DNA from 2 places in the Ligilactobacillus sp. RTP31139st1_D10_RTP31139_211217 genome. Region 2 is predicted to be linked to the other one. Evidence: riboswitches for the same ligand, from Rfam matches in the RefSeq annotation. Region 2 holds a riboswitch; the other holds the start of a gene.
What was found. A riboswitch is a leader RNA that binds a small molecule or an ion and turns the genes downstream of it on or off. The one in region 2 is predicted to bind preQ1.

Region 1 (9,130 bases), on a different contig from region 2:
TTTAAAGGGGGCAGCATTTTTTGACACCAACAGAAGCACTTAAACATTACTTTGGTTATACCGAATTTAAAGCCGGTCAAAAAAAGGTGATCGACTTGCTCTTAGGACACAAAAATACTCTCGCACTCTTACCAACTGGGGGCGGAAAATCCCTGTGCTATCAGATCCCAGCACTTTTAGAAGATGGTTTGACCTTGGTCATCTCACCTCTGATCTCCTTGATGAAAGACCAAGTCGATAGTTTACAACAAAATGGGATCCCTGCTGCCTTTATCAACAGTTCCCAGGAATTTGAAACGGCTAAAGCAGTCTTAGCCAAAGCGCGCCGGCATGAATTAAAACTGCTCTATATCGCTCCTGAGCGCCTTGAAAATCAATTCTTTCTAGAGTTACTGCAGACCTTATCAGTTTCTTTAGTCGCAGTCGATGAAGCCCACTGTATCTCGCAATGGGGCCACGATTTTCGCCCTAGTTATTTAAAATTACCCGCTTTATTGGCTCAACTGCCCGTCCGCCCTACGCTAGTCGCCTTGACCGCTACAGCTACTCCACAAGTCGCAAAAGATATCAAAGAATTACTTTTGATCCCCGCTGAAAATGAAGTCAAAACGAGTTTTGCCCGCGATAATCTGACCTTCAAGCTCATCAAAGGGACTGATTTTGAACACTATCTTCTCAGCTATCTCAAGCAAAATCCCAATGATTCTGGCATCATCTACGCTTCCACCCGCAAAAGAGTCGAACAGCTAGGCATCATGCTAAATAAAATGGGGATCAAAGCGGGTATTTACCATGCGGGCTTAAGTGAATTACAGCGGCGTGAAAGCCAAGAAGATTTTCTCTACGATCGTACCCCCGTCATGGTCGCTACCAATGCTTTTGGGATGGGGATCGATAAAAGCAACGTCCGCTTCGTGATCCATGCCCAAGTTCCCGGTAGTCTGGAGGCCTATTATCAAGAAGCAGGCCGCGCTGGGCGTGACGGACTACCAAGCGAAGCGATCTTATTTTACAAAGATGCTGACCTGCAAGTCCAACGTTTCTTCATCGACAATTCCCAAGCTGATGAACAGCACCGTGAATTTGACTACCAAAAACTCCAGGCCTTGACCCGCTATGCTAATACCGAAGAATGCTTGCAGCGCTTTTTAGTCCAATATTTCGGCCAAGATTGTCCTGATTGTCAAAAATGTACAAACTGTACCGATACCCGTGAAAAACAAGACATCACTAAAGAAACCCAGATGATCATGTCATGTATCGTGCGGATGCAATCGCGTTTTGGCAAAAAGATCGTCGCTCAAGTTTTAGCGGGCTCTAAGGCTAAACGGATCCTTGAATTGAATTTCGATCAGCTTTCAACTTATGGGATCATGCACCAAAAAACCAAAGAGATCGAAACTTTGATCGACTTTTTGACCGCCAGTGGTTATCTCAAAACGAGCAGTGGGCAATTTCCCACGCTCCATGTGACACAAACAGGGCTGGAAGTCTTACGTGGCCAAGCAAAAGTTTATGCCCGCATCGAAAAAGCCGAGCGCAACAGCGAACAACCGGTGGAAAGTGGCTTATTTGAACATCTCCGTAAATTGCGTCGACAGCTGGCTGAAGCGCAACACGTCCCACCATTTGTCATCTTCTCCGACCAAGCTTTACAAGACATGTGTGTGATCTTACCGACAAACGAGATGGAATTCTTAGAAGTCAAAGGTGTCGGTCATAGCAAACTTGAAAAATACGGAACGATCTTTTTAGATGCTATTAAAGAATATCAGAGTGCGAGCCAGCCCGGGTAGCTCCGTACAGATAACAAGGCCTCTACCATAATGCGTTTTTTTGCATTATGGTAGAGGCCTTGTTATTTGCTAGGAGTTGGGCTGGCGAGCACGTTTCCACTATATAACTCAGATGCGTTTAACAGTACGCAAAAAGACCACCCAAGTTTATCCAAAAATTCGAGTGACCTTTATGTAAATATATGTCACAGCTTTTTTATCTGAGTGGTCATACTAAGCTTATTTCCAAAATGTATCGTAGACTGTGATCGGCAAATGACGTTTGTGTCTTGTCTTAGTAAACCAATTTTCGATCTTTTCAGCTGCATCAGGGCGCACTTCTTTACCCTCTAAATAGTCATCAATGTCATCATATGTCACACCTAAGGCTACTTCATCGGGTAAAGCTGGGCGATCTTCTTCTAGATCAGCTGTCGGTGTCTTTTGGTAGAGATGTTCAGGCGCACCTAGGACTTCTAGCATTGCTCGACCTTGGCGCTTGTTTAGCCGCCATAACGGCATGATATCAGCACCGCCATCCCCAAATTTGGTGTAAAAACCTGTGATTGCTTCGGCAGCATGGTCGGTACCTACAACAGCCCCACTATTAGCACCGGCGATCGCATATTGAGCGATCATGCGTTGGCGCGCCTTGATATTGCCCTTGTTAAAGTCACTCACCATCACATCATTAGCTTGAACGGCTGCGACCATCGCATCGGCTGCTTCTTTGATGTTGACCCGCATCATTTCGTCAGCTTGCATAAATTCGATCGCATCCAAAGCATCACTTTCATCGGCTTGGGTCCCATAAGGTAAGCGCACGGCGATAAATTTATAACTATCATCACCTGTCTCGGCACGCAATTCAGTGATCGCCATTTGACATAACTTGCCACATAGCGTTGAGTCTTGGCCCCCAGAGATGCCTAACACAAGGGTCTTTAAAAATGAATGCTTGCGTAAATAAGCTTTCATAAAATCGATCGAGCGTCTGATCTCAGCTTCCGGATCGATCGTTGGTTGGACTTTTAATTTAGCAATGATCTCTTGTTGTAATGTTCTCATTAACTTTGACCTTCTTACTTTTCAAGTTTTTGATTGATACTTTCGCGAACCTCTTTGATGATCTTCATCTTGTTGTCGTAACATTTTTGTGAAAGATCGACCGGATAGTCTTGCGGATTTAGATCACGCTTGTATTCTTCCCACAGGCTATCTAAATGCAATTTGGAATATTCTTTGATCTCCTCTAAAGTTGGTAGCTCATAGACCAACTCACCATCCTTGAAAATATCGCGCAATAAAGGACGCGCGTTAAAGTCAGTCACATCTTTATTGATATACGTATATTGTGGGTGGAACATATAAAGCGATTTTTCTTTACGTGGATCTTCATCCCCGATCGTAATATAATCCCCTTCAGATTTACCATCGGTCTTTTTAGTGATCCGCCAAACTTGCTTGCGTCCCGGAGTCGATACTTTTTCGGCATTGCTTGAGATCTTGATCGTATCTTCAAGTACACCATTTTCGTCCTCGATCGCTACCATCTTGTAGACCGCACCTAGAGCTGGTTGATCATAGGCCGTGATAAGCTTAGTTCCCACGCCCCAAATATCGATCTTAGCTCCTTGCATCTTCAAGTTGGTGATCGTCTTTTCATCTAGGTCGTTTGAAGCATAGATCTTAGCATCTGGAAAACCGGCTTCATCCAGTTGTTCACGGATACGCTTTGAAATATAAGCCATATCGCCAGAATCGATCCGCACTCCTAAGAAATTGATCTGATCGCCTAGTTCTTTAGCCACTTTGATCGCATTAGGCACACCTGAGCGTAAAGTGTCATAAGTATCAACTAAAAAGACACAATCTTTATGCGTTTTAGCATATGCCATAAAAGCATCATAATCATTGCGGTAGGCTTGAACTAACGCATGGGCATGTGTCCCACTGGCTGGGATCCCAAAAATCTTAGCTGCCCGCACGTTGCTGGTCGCGTCAAAGCCCCCGATATAGGCTGCCCGTGTTCCCCACAAAGCAGCGTCAAATTCTTGCGCGCGCCGTGTACCAAATTCAAGCAAGGCATCATCCCCACAAGCCGAACGGACACGGGCTGCTTTGGTTGCGATCAGAGTTTGATAATTAACAATGTTCAAGATCGCGGTTTCGACTAATTGGCAATCTACCAATGGGCCTTCCACTTGGATCAAAGGTTCGTTGTTGAAGACGACTTCACCTTCAACGACTGAACGGATCGTTGCTTTAAATTTAAAATTGCGGAGATATTCGATAAAATCATCCGGATAGTCACCGATCTCTTTTAAGTAGGCGAGATCATGTTCAGTAAAGCGTAAATTTTGAATATAATCAACGACACGTTCTAATCCTGCAAATATTGCATACCCATTTTGAAACGGTAGCTTACGAAAATAAACTTCAAAAATCGCTTTCCGATCTGCCAGACCTTGACGCCAATATGTCTGCATCATATTGATCTGATAAGCATCGGTATGCAATGTATAACTATCATCTGGATATAATTTAACCATTTTTTTCCTCTTCATTAATCAATTGTTTTTCCGAAAAAATTTTAGCGGATTTGACTACATGTGTTTAATTTTATCACTTTCGAGCCAAAATACCAATCTAACTGCTATAATAATAACAAATCCTTAGATTTAAATGAGGTATATCATGCAAAATAATTTTGAGACTGTAAATGTTTTGGGGCTTGATTTTATCAAAGCCACCCAAGCTGAATTTTTGGAACAACTAAAACGCGATAGCCAAACTAAAGATGACCGTTTTATCGTGACTGCTAATCCTGAGATCGTCTTAGCGGCCAAAGATGATACTGCCTATGCTAAAACGATCCGTAGTGCCGACTACATCACGGCCGATGGGATTGGGATCATCAAAGGAGCTAAGATTTTAGGTGATCCGTTGCCCGAGCGCGTAACAGGCTATGATACACTAGTGGCTCTGTTAGCTTTTGCCAATGAGCATCAAAAGAGCGTCTTTTTCCTCGGCGCTAAACCAGCTGTTTTGGAAAAAGTTCTAGCTAAAGTAAAAACTTCCTATCCTGATCTAAAGATCGCTGGGAGTTGTGATGGTTATTTCAAAGATGAAGCTAAAGTAGCCCGTCAGATCGAACAAGCCCGACCAGATTTTGTCTTTGTGGCCCTCGGCTTTCCCAAGCAAGAATTCTTTATCGCTAAACACCGCGAGCTAGCACCTGCTATTTGGATGGGAGTCGGTGGGAGCTTTGATGTTTTGTCCGGTCAAACAAAGCGTGCACCTAAATGGTGGATCGACCATCATCTTGAATGGGCTTATCGCTTATTAAAAGAACCAAGTCGTTTCATCCGGATGCTCGCTTTGCCCAAATATCTTTTATTAGTCTACCGCAAAAAAATTTTTGGTCGTTGATCAACAAGCCGTTGTTTAACGGCTTATTTTTTTCTATAATGGAAACTGCATTTATAAAAATCAAGGATAACTTGGACTGGTTCGCAAACTTCCCAGGATAAAAAACCAAGGATCTCATTAAGGAGGTTGGAAATTATGGATGCAACAACAACTCAAAAAGTTATCATTGACTGTGACCCTGGTATTGATGATAGCCTAGCTTTAATGTTAGCTTTGGCTTCACCTGAGCTCGAAATTCTCGGGATCACTACGGTCGCCGGCAATGTCCCTTCAGATCTAGGTGCTAAAAATGCACTCAAAATTTTAAATCATTGTCATCGTTTAGACATTCCCGTCTATTGTGGAGCTTCTAAGCCACTTAAACGTACCTATGTCAGTGCCCAAGATACTCATGGCGCTGATGGTTTAGGTGAAAGTAAGCTCCCCGAAGTCTCTCATCCGTATCATTTAGGGGCCAGTGATTTTATCAATCAAGCGCTCTACAACGAACCTGATTTAACGATCATCACTTTAGGTCCACTGACCAATATCGCACAAGCTCATCAAAAAGCGCCCGCAGCTTGGAAAAATTGTGGTCGTTTGGTTTCTATGGGTGGAAATTTCAAAAGTTTTGGTAATTGCTCACCAGTTGCTGAATATAACTACTGGTGCGATCCAGATGCAGCAGCCTACTGTTTTGATAACTTACCCTTAAAGATCGAAATGGTCGGACTCGATGTGACTCGTAAAATGTTATTTACCCCTAATATTTTGGAATTGATCCGCCAAACACGGCCTAAAGAAGCTGACTTCATTCAAAAAATAACCCGCTTTTATTTTGATTTTCATTGGCAATACGAAAAAGTTATCGGTTGCGTCATCAATGATCCGTTGGCTGTCGCCTATACACTTTGGCCCGAACTTTGCCAAGGCTTTGCAGCTCACACTAAGATCGCAACAACTGGGCTTGCACTGGGACAAAGTATCGTTGATGAAAAAAACTTTTGGCAAGCTCCAGCTAACAGCTTCGTATTGACTCAAGTAAATGCTTTAGCAGCTATGAAATTATTTTTAAGTCGTGCTTGTGGCTTAGATCCGGATATGTTGGAACAAACACTACCTCAGATCGCTGATTTGGAGGTGCCACATGCCTAAAAGAACAACTCCACGGTACCTCACCCTATGCGCCTTAGGGATCACTTTGAATATCATTGGAAGTAATTTGGCGCTGTTTTTACACCTGCCACTTTATCTCGACACGTTAGGGACTATGTTATGTGCCACCTTGCTCGGCCCAACTGCGGGTCTACTAGTTGGGGGCAGCACGGCATTATTAGTTGGAATGACGACTGATGTTTTTTCTCTATATTATTCACCGATCCAATTGCTGATCGGTCTGATAGTTGGGTTTATCTTCAAATATCGTACTCCCACTAAAATTTGGCAACTTTTTTTGGCCGCTCTCTTGATTTCTTTACCAGGAACTTTAGCTAGTACTGCGATCACCTATTTTTTATTTAATGGGATCACTAGCTCTGGTTCAAGCATGTTCGTTCAGATCCTAAGTGGAGCAGGCGTCCATCAAGCACTGGCGATCTTTTTGGTCCAGATCAGTACTGACTACTGCGACCGCTTGTTGACCCTTTATCTCATCTGGTTGCTTTATCGCAAATTACAACCGCGTTTTTCTTTTAAAGCCTAATAATAAATAGCGCCCCAAGTTCAAATGAGCTTGAGGCGCTTTTTTTATTTTTCTAGATAAAATTCAAACCGTTCACCAGCATACTGCGTACGAACGTATTCAAAAGGCCGACCATCACCTAATTTAGTGATCTGACGTAGGCGTAAGATCGCTGAACCACGTTTTAACTCGAGATACTCAGCGATTTTTTCGGAAGCCAACATCGAGCTGACCGTTTGTTGCGCATGGCCGATCGTCAAACCATTTTCTTGCAACGTACCATACAATGAATTGGTGATCTGCTTGCGTTGATAATTTTTGATCAGATCATACGGTAAAGTCGCCACTTCAAAACAGATCGGAACTTCATCGGCGTATCGGATCCGCTCCATCCGCAATACTTTTTGACCAGGCCCTAACTTTAAATGCTCACTTTCACTGAGCGAAGGGGCAGTCACCAAATAAGAGACCGTCTTACTGGAAGGCGTCTTGCCTTGCGCTTCCGTCAACGCCGTAAAACTCGTGACCCCAGACATCTTTTCTTGGACCTTTTTACGCGCTACATAAGTACCTGACCCGATCTGGCGCTCTAAGATCCCTTCTTCGACTAGAGTCTGGATCGCTTGGCGCAAGGTCATGCGACTGACACCAAACTGCACCGCTAGATCACGCTCTGATGGGATCCGATCACCGACCGCCCAGCGATTTGCTTCGATCTCCTGTTTGATTTTATTGTGGATCTGAATGTAAATTGGTGAACCCATGACTACCACCTTCCATATTTAGGGTTATTTTTTGAATCGACGTCCAAAACTATAGGTCTCGACTAGATCAAGTTCATGGTCAAAGACGTTAAAATCAGCATCTTTACCCACTGCTAACACACCTTTTTGCGTCAAGCCAAATTCTTTAGCTTGATTTAAGGAAGTCATCTTGATCGCGTCTTCTAGTGAACAACCGGTAAACTTCATAATATTTACAAAAGCGTCTTTATATTGTAAAACACTTCCGGCTAAATTACCACTCTCAAGGCGAGCTTGTTTGTCTTTGACGATAACTTTTTGGCCACCTAATTCAGAGACTCCTTCCGGCATGCCCTTAGCCCGCATCGAATCAGTCACTAACTCGATCTTATCTGGTCCCTTCAATTCATAGGCTAATTTGATCATATCAGGACACACATGGAAGCCATCAGCGATCAATTCACAATAGATGTTATCTTCCAGCAAAGCATGGCCCGTCACACCTGGCTCACGATGTTTAAATTCGCGTTGGGCATTATACAAATGCGTCACGTGACTGGCACGGGAATGTTTCATCTGTTCACGCGTCGCATTACTATGCCCGACAGAAGGCACGATCCCATGTTCAAGACAGTATTGCTCAAATTCAGGCGAAGTTTCATGCTCAGGTGCATAAGTCACCAATTTGATCATATTACCGGATAATTCGTTCCAATGATCGAATAATTTTGTATCTGGAGCTTGAATGTATTCTTCTGGTTGTGCCCCCTTGAAGACTGGTGAGATAAAAGGCCCTTCCAGGTGGATACCTTGGATAACTGGATTCTTAGCTGCAGCTTCTTTGATCGCTGTCATCGCATGCGCAATATTTTCCGGTGATTGGGTCATCGTTGTTGGAAAATAAGTCGTAACACCTTCATAGACCATGTCATCGACCATTTCACTCAACTCTTGGTCATTCCCATCCATGGCATCAAAATTATAGCCACCGTGACTATGCACATCGATAAAGCCCGGTACGATGATCTTACCATCGACATCGATCACCTCTTGATCAGCTGGTGAAACTCGATATTCACTCATTGGACCGATCGCTTCGATCTGCTTATCAAATCGAATATAGGCGTCATCTATCTTATCTTCTCCTGTATAAACAACAGCATGCTTGATAACTTTGCTCATAATTGAACCCGCTTTCTTATTTTAATTACACCTTAATAGTAATAGGTATAGACCAAAATTACAAGCACAAACGCTTATTTTCCTTGATCTTTATTGATCGTCGCATCCATGCCCTTGATCACAGCCGTCATAAAGCCAGCTTCTTCCATGGCAAGCAAGCCGGCGATCGTCGTTCCACCAGGGGAACAAACATCATCGACTAATTGCATCGGTGTCTTTTGATCAGCTAAAACTTTTTGCGCACTCCCTAAAACAGCTTGGGCCGCGATCTTAGTTGCTTGCTCTTTTTTCAAACCGTATTTGACCCCAGCGCGCGACATCGCATCGATAAAGAAATA
Region 2 (9,130 bases):
GGCATAATATTTAGCATCTGGCGTTACATCATAAGCTACGATCCTAACGCCCGCTGCTAATTTTTTACCTGTTCTAAATTCACCAAAATAATCGATCTGGCCTGTCAGCGGATCGTAATTTTCCCCCGCTTGAAGACGTTGGGTGATCTTTGTTCCATCTGAACCAGTAACTACGACCGTATAGCCACTTTGCGCTGGATTATAGGACTTGAAATCAGCATGATCATCAGTCACATTGTTGAGCGGCAAAGTGATCCCTGTCGTTGTGATCTCTTCTGGAAATTCAAAATGATATGTCGGCGTAAACTCAGTCAAACCATTAGCCAGCAACCCAACTGCATACAAAACAGGAGCTGAGCTGTCTCCATTGGCTAAGATCGGACGTTTGACCGGGTCAATATCGCCTTCACTTTTACCTGAACCAGTTTTGAGACTATTGTAGTCAGAAACAAGCATCACATCTACGTTGTTGCTTTGTTCACTATTTGAATAATGAATGATGAGCCCATAATTTTCATGCACTGTCGGATCTTCTTTTGGTAAGACTTTTTGGGCAAAGCCTCGTGCTTCAGGTGAGATCGCACTTGGATCTAAAGTCTCACCAGTGTCGATATTTACCGCTCCAAAGTAGTGTTTCTTACCATCTCCCAGATCGACCCATCCAGATGGTGCTTCACTTTGGCCCGAAGTTTGGGTACTCGTATAACGCCCGATAAATGACAATTTAGCACTGTTATTTGTAAATACGATCGGAGAAGTGGTCGTCATAATGATCGGTGTTCCGGCTCCCCCAGGCTGACTGACCTTAAGATTACCGTTTAAAAACGGATCACTTGTATGCATCAGATACTTACTTGTTTCATTTTCATCTAAGATAAAGTTTTCTGGGACAGGGACTTGAACTGTAGCTAAACCACGAACGGCTGGAACAGTCCCTGCAAGCAGGCTATCATTGATGGTCGTGACTTCATAGACATAATTAGTATCGACCGTCACATTGGTCTTACCATCGGTCACATACGCGTCTGCTTTGGTCTCTACTTTAGCCCCAGTAACATTTAAACGCTTTTCTAGAATGAGCTTGACATTTGAACTAGTTGGCGCCGGAACATCATTGATCAAGAAACTGATCTGATAGTTATCGCCACTGACCAAAGTATCATTGTTCAAACTCGAATTTAAATAGGGCTGATAAGCATCGGCACTGTTTCTGAGTTCTTCAGCAAAAATATTGATCGGTTTTACGGTCTGCTTTACCGTTACATTGGTATTGGCAGCTCCACCGGTTATTGTCCAGGTATATTTATAGCTTCCGTCTCCTAGGGCGGTCTTTTGAGGCGAACCAGTAGCATCTAAATTGGCAGCTAGCCCGAGATCTCCACCGTTAGCGGCATTAGGCTTTATGACCATGCTGAAAGTATCGCCATTTTGACCGGTGTACTCAAAAGTCATCCCGATCTTGCCCGCACTCGAACGGGCATTATCAGTTGTAAATGTATACTCTGTCGAACCATCGGCAGCAGTTTGGGATGATAACGTCCCACTATTATCTGCAGTGACCGTATTCACATGGACCGATCTATCCTCAGCTGCGTTTGCTTGAGCAACTGTGCTCTCAGCCGCTACCTTCCGAAAACCAGAAGTTGCTGGCTGTTCTACTGGGGCATCGGCTTGAGTATCTGTTTGAGGTTCAGTTTGCGTAGTATCTGCTTCAGTAGCTGTATCAGTTGACGTTTGCGGCGTCACTTCAGCTTCTGGAGCTGGCGTTGCTTGTACTTGGGTTTGCGCACTTTCGCCTGGTGTTTCTACTGGTTCTAAAGTCTCAGACTCAGCTTCGGGCAGCTTAGCTTCAGGGCTAACATGGATCGAGGTCGTTTCCCCTAAAGTCAAGGTCGTTGTTTCATCCGCTAAAGCTGGCATCTGCATTAAAAGAGCTGAGCTAAACATCGTTATCCCGGCTACGACCCAAGTTTTTTTACGTTTATAAAGCTTATATCGTCGCTTTTCTTCAATAGTGTATTTTTTTAAGTGTATATTTTTCACTTTGATCACTTCCTTTAATCAAAATTGCAGTTTCTTAGTAAAATTTTATAAAAAATATAAAATATATCATTTATTTGTAATGGTGACATAAAGATTAAACTTATACAAAATAAATTGTGTTGCACCCCTTTTGAAACAGCTTTTTTTAATTAATATCTGTAACCATAATATAAAGTTAAATTAGATTTTTTCAACATATACGTACTGTTTTTTATCCATTTTTAATAGTAAATAATATAAAAGAAGCACTATCTCTACCACACCTAAACATGTGATTGATACTTTTATTTGATCTATTCCTTGTGATTCTTGACAAATGGTATAAAAAAACTCAGCCAAGCTTTCACTTGGCTGAGTTACTTTTAAACTTTATATTCTCACGCTTGGAAACCAAATATCCAAGTAATTTCCATTGCCTCTAGGGTCATCAGTATAACGTGTGATAACTTGCAGATCATGACCCTTGATGATATTTTTGCCTAATTCGATCGCAACATTATTAAAGCCACTCTTACCCGCATTATAAGTACCACCTGCGTAACTATTTAAAACGTCTTGCCGTGCACTTACGGTATATTGAGCTCGTCCTAGTTCTTTTTTGGCTGTTTGATCATAAATAATGATAAAAGCATATGGACGCGTTGTTGCCTTGTCAGCGGCATGCCAACCACTTACATGTGCTACATTGTTTCCATCAACATAGAACCTATCTAAATATCCATCATTGCGTTCAAAATTACGATTATTAGACGTAATTTTAGTTGTATAACCACTAGTAGTGTAATTAGCAACTAACGTAATGTTAGAGATATCCAGTCCTGCGACCGGAATATATACATCAAAACCACTCGTTGTCGCATTCTTGTAACTAGCATAACCGTTTTTAGCAACATCAGGGCGTAGGTCCGGCGTATAAGCGACACTGCGTAAGACCCGACCTGTCTTAGTATCGATCACTTCAATATTAGCTACGGTATTCGCAGAAACACGATCAGAAGCATGCCACCCACGAACGTGTAACTTATCATTTACCAATCTCACTTCATCAAAGAAACCAGTATCACGTTTAGCGACTACGAGCGGACGACTCCAAGCATCGATCCGGTTACCTTCGCCACTAGTTGCATCTGAGTAGCGCGCAACGACTTGTAATTCATGTTCAGTAATATCAGCGTTGCCTAATGAGATCACCGTATCAAAGCCACTCTTGCCAGCCTGATAGATCCCACCAGCAAAGCTATTTGCCACGTCATTACGGTTCAATGCTGTATAGCTGACCCGGGCCAATTCACGCCCAGCTGTTTTATCAAAGACGATCAAGAAAGTATATGGGCGCGTCGTTGCTTTATCAGCTGCATGCCAACCACTCACATGTAATTGGTTACCATTTCTGATCGAAATATCATCAAAGTAATCAGCTTCGCGGGCAAAGTGGTATTCCCTTGATGACAAAGTAGCGATCGATCCATAATTAGCAATAACTTTGATATTAGTGATATCCACCCCACTCAATGGAATATAGACATCAAAGCCACTATTGGCTGCATTTTTATAGCTAGCATAGCCATTTTTCACTACATCTGGACGAGCGACTGCAGAATAATTTACCGTCCGTAAAACACGTCCCGTCCGGTTATCGATGAGCTGCAAGTTTGATGTCACACCATTTAGATCTCGATCTGTTGCATGCCAGCCGCGGACATGTAATTGATCTCCAACGATCTTGACCTCATCAAAATTACCTACTTCATTTTTCAGTAAGATATAGCCCTTACTCCACATATCTGTATGGTTACCTTCACCATTAGCCGCATCTGAATAACGCGCGATAAATTGTAATTCATGCCCAGAAATATCGATCCCAGCCAAAGAGAAGTTGACATTAAAGCCACTATTAGCTGCATTATAGATATTTTTGGCATAGCTATTAGCTACATCTTGCCGATACGTTGGAGTATATGCGACTCGTCTCAATTCTTTGCCAGCCGTTTTATCGTAAACGATCACATAAGCATGTCCACGTGAAGCGGATAGGTCAGCTGCATGCCAGCCCCGAATACTTAAATCGTTACCATTCAACGTGATCTCATCAAAGTAACCCGCTTCTCGATTTTTGACAGGAGCCGTCAGTAAGCCATTAAAGTCGATCGAAACGTCTAGTGGCCCCATGTATTCTCGACCTGGAATATATGCTGTTGAAGCAAATTGCCAAGCGCCATAACCGGCATTATGCCACTGTTGTTCATAGTGCCCACCACGGACCGGAGTATATGGATATTGGGCGATCCATGTTCTATCACGTCCGACTGTCGCGATCACTGCATCGCGGTAAAGATAGCTCCCACCAGTATAAACTGCATGGTTAGTAAAACCAGCAACAGATAGAGCATTCCAAAAACTATTCAAGTTTGCTTGAGCATTCACACTATATGTACTACTGTCTTCCATATCTGCAAAGATCAAAGTATCCTTGCTCAAGCCAAAGTTTTGCATCGTATTAGCTGCATGTTGGCCTTCAGCGTAGCCTGCACTCGTATTGTCAAACATTGCATAATGGTAGACCATGACATTCAAGCCAGCGTTACGGGCATATTCGATCTGCTTACTTGCAGCTGGATTGACATAACCTGTCCCTTGAGTAACTTTAACGATCGCTGTTTTAATTCCCAGCTGTTTTAGTTTATTAAAGTCATCTTGGGTCAACCAATCTTGATATGAAGAAACATCGATCGCGTCTGCCCGAGTATAACTGCTATCACCGATATTAAAGTGGTCTGGAGTTGGGACAGCCGCAAATGAGACAGCTACGTTATTAGCTACATTTTGGGTAAAATCCGCTTTTTGGACCGCAAGCGTATTTTCGGTCGCTGTTGCTTGTGTTGCTGTCACTTCATTTGAAGTTGCCGGTTGCGTTGTTGTTTGTGTATCTTGTGCACCAGTCTGAACTGTGGTCTGCGCTTTATCTGTCAGCTGCGTCTCTACATTTTCTTGCTTCTTAGTTTCTGTTTCAGTTGGTTCAGTCTTTGTCTCAACTGTTTGTGTAGTGTCAGTTATTTTATTCTCCTCAGTATCTTGGAGTTGCGTATTTTCTGTTGCTTCAGTTGTAACTACAGCGCCAGTTTCTGCTTGTACTTCGTTTTCAGTAGCTGTTTTTTGCGAGCTATTTTCTGTGGTCAACGTTAGATCAGTCTTAGCCTCAGTAGTAGCTTGCGTTGTTTCAGCTGTCTGTTGTTGAACTTGCGTTGTCGTTGCTGTTTGGTCAGCTTTAGCGACTTGCGTAGTATACATCCCCGTTGAAAAAGCCATCATCGTTACACCCGAAGCTAGTAAAAAATGTTTTTTATTTGCTTTACGGTAATGTGACAAGGCCCTCTTTTTTCTCCTGTAATCCATCCTTGACTTCCTTTCACAATAAAACCATTGCGCCAAACATAAATAGTACTATATTCCAATCAGATACACAGTTCATTATAGCAGTCACTTTTACTTTTTTACACTCATATAATTGCTTTTTATTAAAAAAATTCTTATACTAATATATTGGTGGTTCGCAACCATCCCACCGTAATAAAAAACTAGGAGAGACATTTTATGACAAAAACACATACTCGGACCGTCCAGCTGGCTAAGGCTGGAATGGTCGCAGCTTTATATGTTACCTTTACTTTGATCAACCCATTGAGCTTTGGAGCTGTCCAACTGCGCTTTTCAGAATTGTTCAATAATTTGAGCATTTTTAATAAGCGTTATATCTGGGCGGTAACTTTAGGCTGTGCGATCGCCAACCTTCAATCGCCCCTAGGGATCATCGATGTGATCTTTGGTACTTTAGGGACTTTGGTGATGACTTCGCTTAGCTACTGGGCGACACGCAACATCAGATCGGTACCACTTAAGTTGACCATTTGTGTCATTATATGCACACTGATGTCTTGGAGCGTAGCCTTAGAGTTACACTATGTAAGTGACTTACCATTTTGGGCAACTTATCTTTCTGTCGGGATCGGCGAATTTATTTCGATGACTCTCGGTGCAGTTTTAGTCTATTTCTTAAGTAAAGCAATTGATCTAACAGAATAACGAGGTATTTTAAGATGACATTTGAAGAAGTTTTACCGGCTTTAAAAGCGGGCCGAAAAGCCGTCCGAACTGTAGGTTGGGGCGGAAGTGAAGAATATATCTTTGTCGTTAAAGATGACACTTTAAACGGTGAAAAGATCAACCCTTATCTCATGATCAAAACTAAAGAGGAACCATCACTTTCACAATTCATGCCAACTTCATGCGATGTTTTAGCAACTGACTGGGAATTGGTGGACTAATGACAAATTATCCTCAACTAGCTGGGCAAGTCGTCGTTGGAACTGGCGTAGCTTCGGGGATCGGCTTAGCCCAAGCCTGCGCCTTTCTAGCACAAGGTGTGACCTTTTTCGGGACCGATCTAGTTGAAAACGCCGAGCTCATTGCTCTCAAGCAAGCTTATCCGGCTAGCTTTTACTTTTATCCCTGTGATGTGCGTAAAAGTTCTGATATCAAACAGCTAGTGGCATTTATCTTAGCACATACCACGCAAGTAGATATCTTACTCAATACAGCTGGGATCTTAGATGCTTATACACCTAGTTTAGAAACGACCGAAGAGCTCTGGGATGACATCTTTGATACAAATCTAAAGAGTATCTTTTTATTGACCAACGCACTCTTACCGACCATGTTAGCTCAAAAACATGGCGTGATCGTTAATATGGCTTCGATCGCCGGCTTGATCGCTGGTGGCGGCGGGGCAGCTTACACTGCCAGCAAACATGCGATCATCGGCTATACCAAGCAACTATCTTTTGACTACGCCGCCAAGGGTATTCGGGTCAACTGTCTTGCTCCTGGTGCGATCAAGACCCCGATGAATCAAGCCGATTTTGCAGGCGATGCCACGATGGCCAAAGAAGTTGCCCAAAACACGCCCGCTAAACGTTGGGCTGATCCCAGTGAAGTGGCTGAACTGAGCCTCTTTTTAGCCAGTCCGGCCGCCGATTATATCCACGGTTCAGTCATGCAGATCGATGGTGGCTGGAGCGTTGGTAAATAACTTTTGAGTCCCTCGTATCAGGGACTTTTTTCTTACAAAAAACTAGCTCATAATGCAAACAAGGGCCCGCCACGATCAAGCTATCGTGGTGGGCCCTCATTATTCTTAAGCATAGATCCAACTGACTAAAAGGCTCTTTTCACCCACATGCGCTCTGATCGAGGGTTTGAGCCGTGTGATCTCAAGTCTTGTTTCTGGAAGATCAGCTTGAAACTCTTGTAGCCACTTATTGGCTGTTTCAGCTGAAGCTTCATCACACATCAACATGAGATCGGTCACTACTTGTCCACTACTATTGATCTGTTCGAGCACCTTATGATATGCCTTTTTCATCCGAACACTCGTATCCAAGACTGCTAATTTACCATCATCTGTAAATTCCAGTAGCGTCTTTAAGTGTAATAAAGCATTGCCAACGACCGGAGTTCCATTTGAGACGTAACCAGTTTTACGCAAATTACGAATATCATCGATCACGATGGTCTGCGTCTTATCACGCATCACACTTAACTCGGCTAAGATCTGGGTAACATTTTCACCGGCTTTGACTAGTTTGGCCGCGTGACGCACTAATTTTGCCTGCGCTAAGCCTGTTGTATGTGAATCAAACAGGTGTACATTCAAAGCGCGCACTTCCGCTTTAGCGTATGCTCGTAAATTTTCATCTAAAGCATTGATCCCGTTAGCTAAATAGATGCAGATCACATCCGTATAGCCGTCATCAGCTAAGATCTGCATCTGTTGAGCGAGCGTTTCCCGCGAGACTGAAGCAATATTTAGTGTTTCTTTAGAGTCATTCACGAGGTCAAAAAGCTCGCCATCACGGAGATCTTGACCTTCATAGTATACTTTTTGTCCCAAAAGTAACGGTAAAGCTAATATTTTTACATCTAAATTCGCGGCAGCATCAGCATCGATCACAGCTGAGCTATCCGTTAAAATCGCTATTTTCATTTTATTAAGACACCTATTGTAAAAAGTAATTACTATTATTCTATCACAAAAGAGGCTACAAGTTTTTGTAGCCTCTTTGATCTAACTATATTGTTCAATCTTACTGGTCAAATATTGACGCATATCCGCCAAATGTTTGTAACCAGTCAATTTTTCTTTGGCAACTCCATCGACGAATAATAGCATCGTTGGAATACTCATCACATTATTAGCCACCGCTAGATCTTGGTCTTGTTGGACGTCGACTTTGACAAATTTGATCTGCTCACCAAATTCTTGCTCTAAAGTCTTTAATACCGGCTCAAGTAACTTACAAGGCCCACACCAGTCGGCATAAAAGTCAACTAAGACCAGACCCTTGGCCGTTTTTTGTGCAAATGTCTCTGCGTTCAAATCATCACCCCAAATATCTAATTATAACTCGATCCCTCGAAGAACGACTTGGATATCATGGCCTAATTTAGGGTCATACACCGAAGTCACCATTCCTTGTTCAAACCCCTGCACATTCAAAAAGGCTTGCGCATTTACATCTGACAAGGCTGATGAAGTCATTAACTCTTTGTAGCCTTCACGCTTCAACGCGGATCTGAGTGCCGTCAAAACTTTAGTGGCATAGTGCTGACGCAACTTTGTCTTTTCGGTCATCACTAGCCCTAACCAAGCGCAATTAGCTTGCGGATGATCTAAGACCAGATCTACCAGCACCACTAACTCGTCTTGAGCATAAAAACCTAGATAAAACTTTTGCTCTGGTAAAGCTTTTGACGGCAATGTTTCTAATTCAGCTAAAATATCTGCTTTAGTTACTGGATTTGTTTGATAATGCTGATGATATTCTGAATGTTTAGCCTGTAAAGCTAAGATCTCATCTACATCAGCTGGGGTCAATCGTTTGACTGTGTACGGCAATAAAAAATCTAACCGCTGCAATAACATGAAACTTCCTCTTAATTTCTAACTTTATGAACGACCAAAGTCACTACGACCGAGGCCAAGACTACGATCCCAAAGGCCGCAGCCGGGATCTCGATATCGATCATCGGG

Region 1: it holds a riboswitch for preQ1, as region 2 does, so the genes downstream of both, ABT996_RS08800 (nucleoside hydrolase) here and ABT996_RS04975 (QueT transporter family protein) in region 2, are expected to answer to the same signal.

The regions. Positions count from the first base shown of each region.
Region 1 covers NZ_JBCOAR010000015.1:31,326-40,455, forward strand. Annotated here, with positions in the region: gene recQ (DNA helicase RecQ) at 21-1,796, shown strand; gene nadE (NAD(+) synthase) at 2,016-2,843, opposite strand; gene ABT996_RS08790 (nicotinate phosphoribosyltransferase) at 2,858-4,327, opposite strand; gene ABT996_RS08795 (WecB/TagA/CpsF family glycosyltransferase) at 4,473-5,207, shown strand; PreQ1 riboswitch class I at 5,278-5,322, shown strand; gene ABT996_RS08800 (nucleoside hydrolase) at 5,343-6,341, shown strand; gene ABT996_RS08805 (ECF transporter S component) at 6,334-6,888, shown strand; gene ABT996_RS08810 (GntR family transcriptional regulator) at 6,933-7,631, opposite strand; gene nagA (N-acetylglucosamine-6-phosphate deacetylase) at 7,656-8,792, opposite strand; gene proC (pyrroline-5-carboxylate reductase) at 8,867-9,130, opposite strand, start outside.
Region 2 covers NZ_JBCOAR010000006.1:35,796-44,925, reverse strand. Annotated here, with positions in the region: gene ABT996_RS04985 (KxYKxGKxW signal peptide domain-containing protein) at 1-2,043, opposite strand, end outside; gene ABT996_RS04980 (GH25 family lysozyme) at 2,413-5,436, opposite strand; PreQ1 riboswitch class I at 5,581-5,628, shown strand; gene ABT996_RS04975 (QueT transporter family protein) at 5,635-6,123, shown strand; gene ABT996_RS04970 (DUF2829 domain-containing protein) at 6,138-6,365, shown strand; gene ABT996_RS04965 (3-oxoacyl-ACP reductase) at 6,365-7,129, shown strand; gene ABT996_RS04960 (DegV family protein) at 7,235-8,083, opposite strand; gene trxA (thioredoxin) at 8,165-8,476, opposite strand; gene ABT996_RS04950 (GNAT family N-acetyltransferase) at 8,498-9,022, opposite strand; gene ABT996_RS04945 (TerC family protein) at 9,034-9,130, opposite strand, start outside.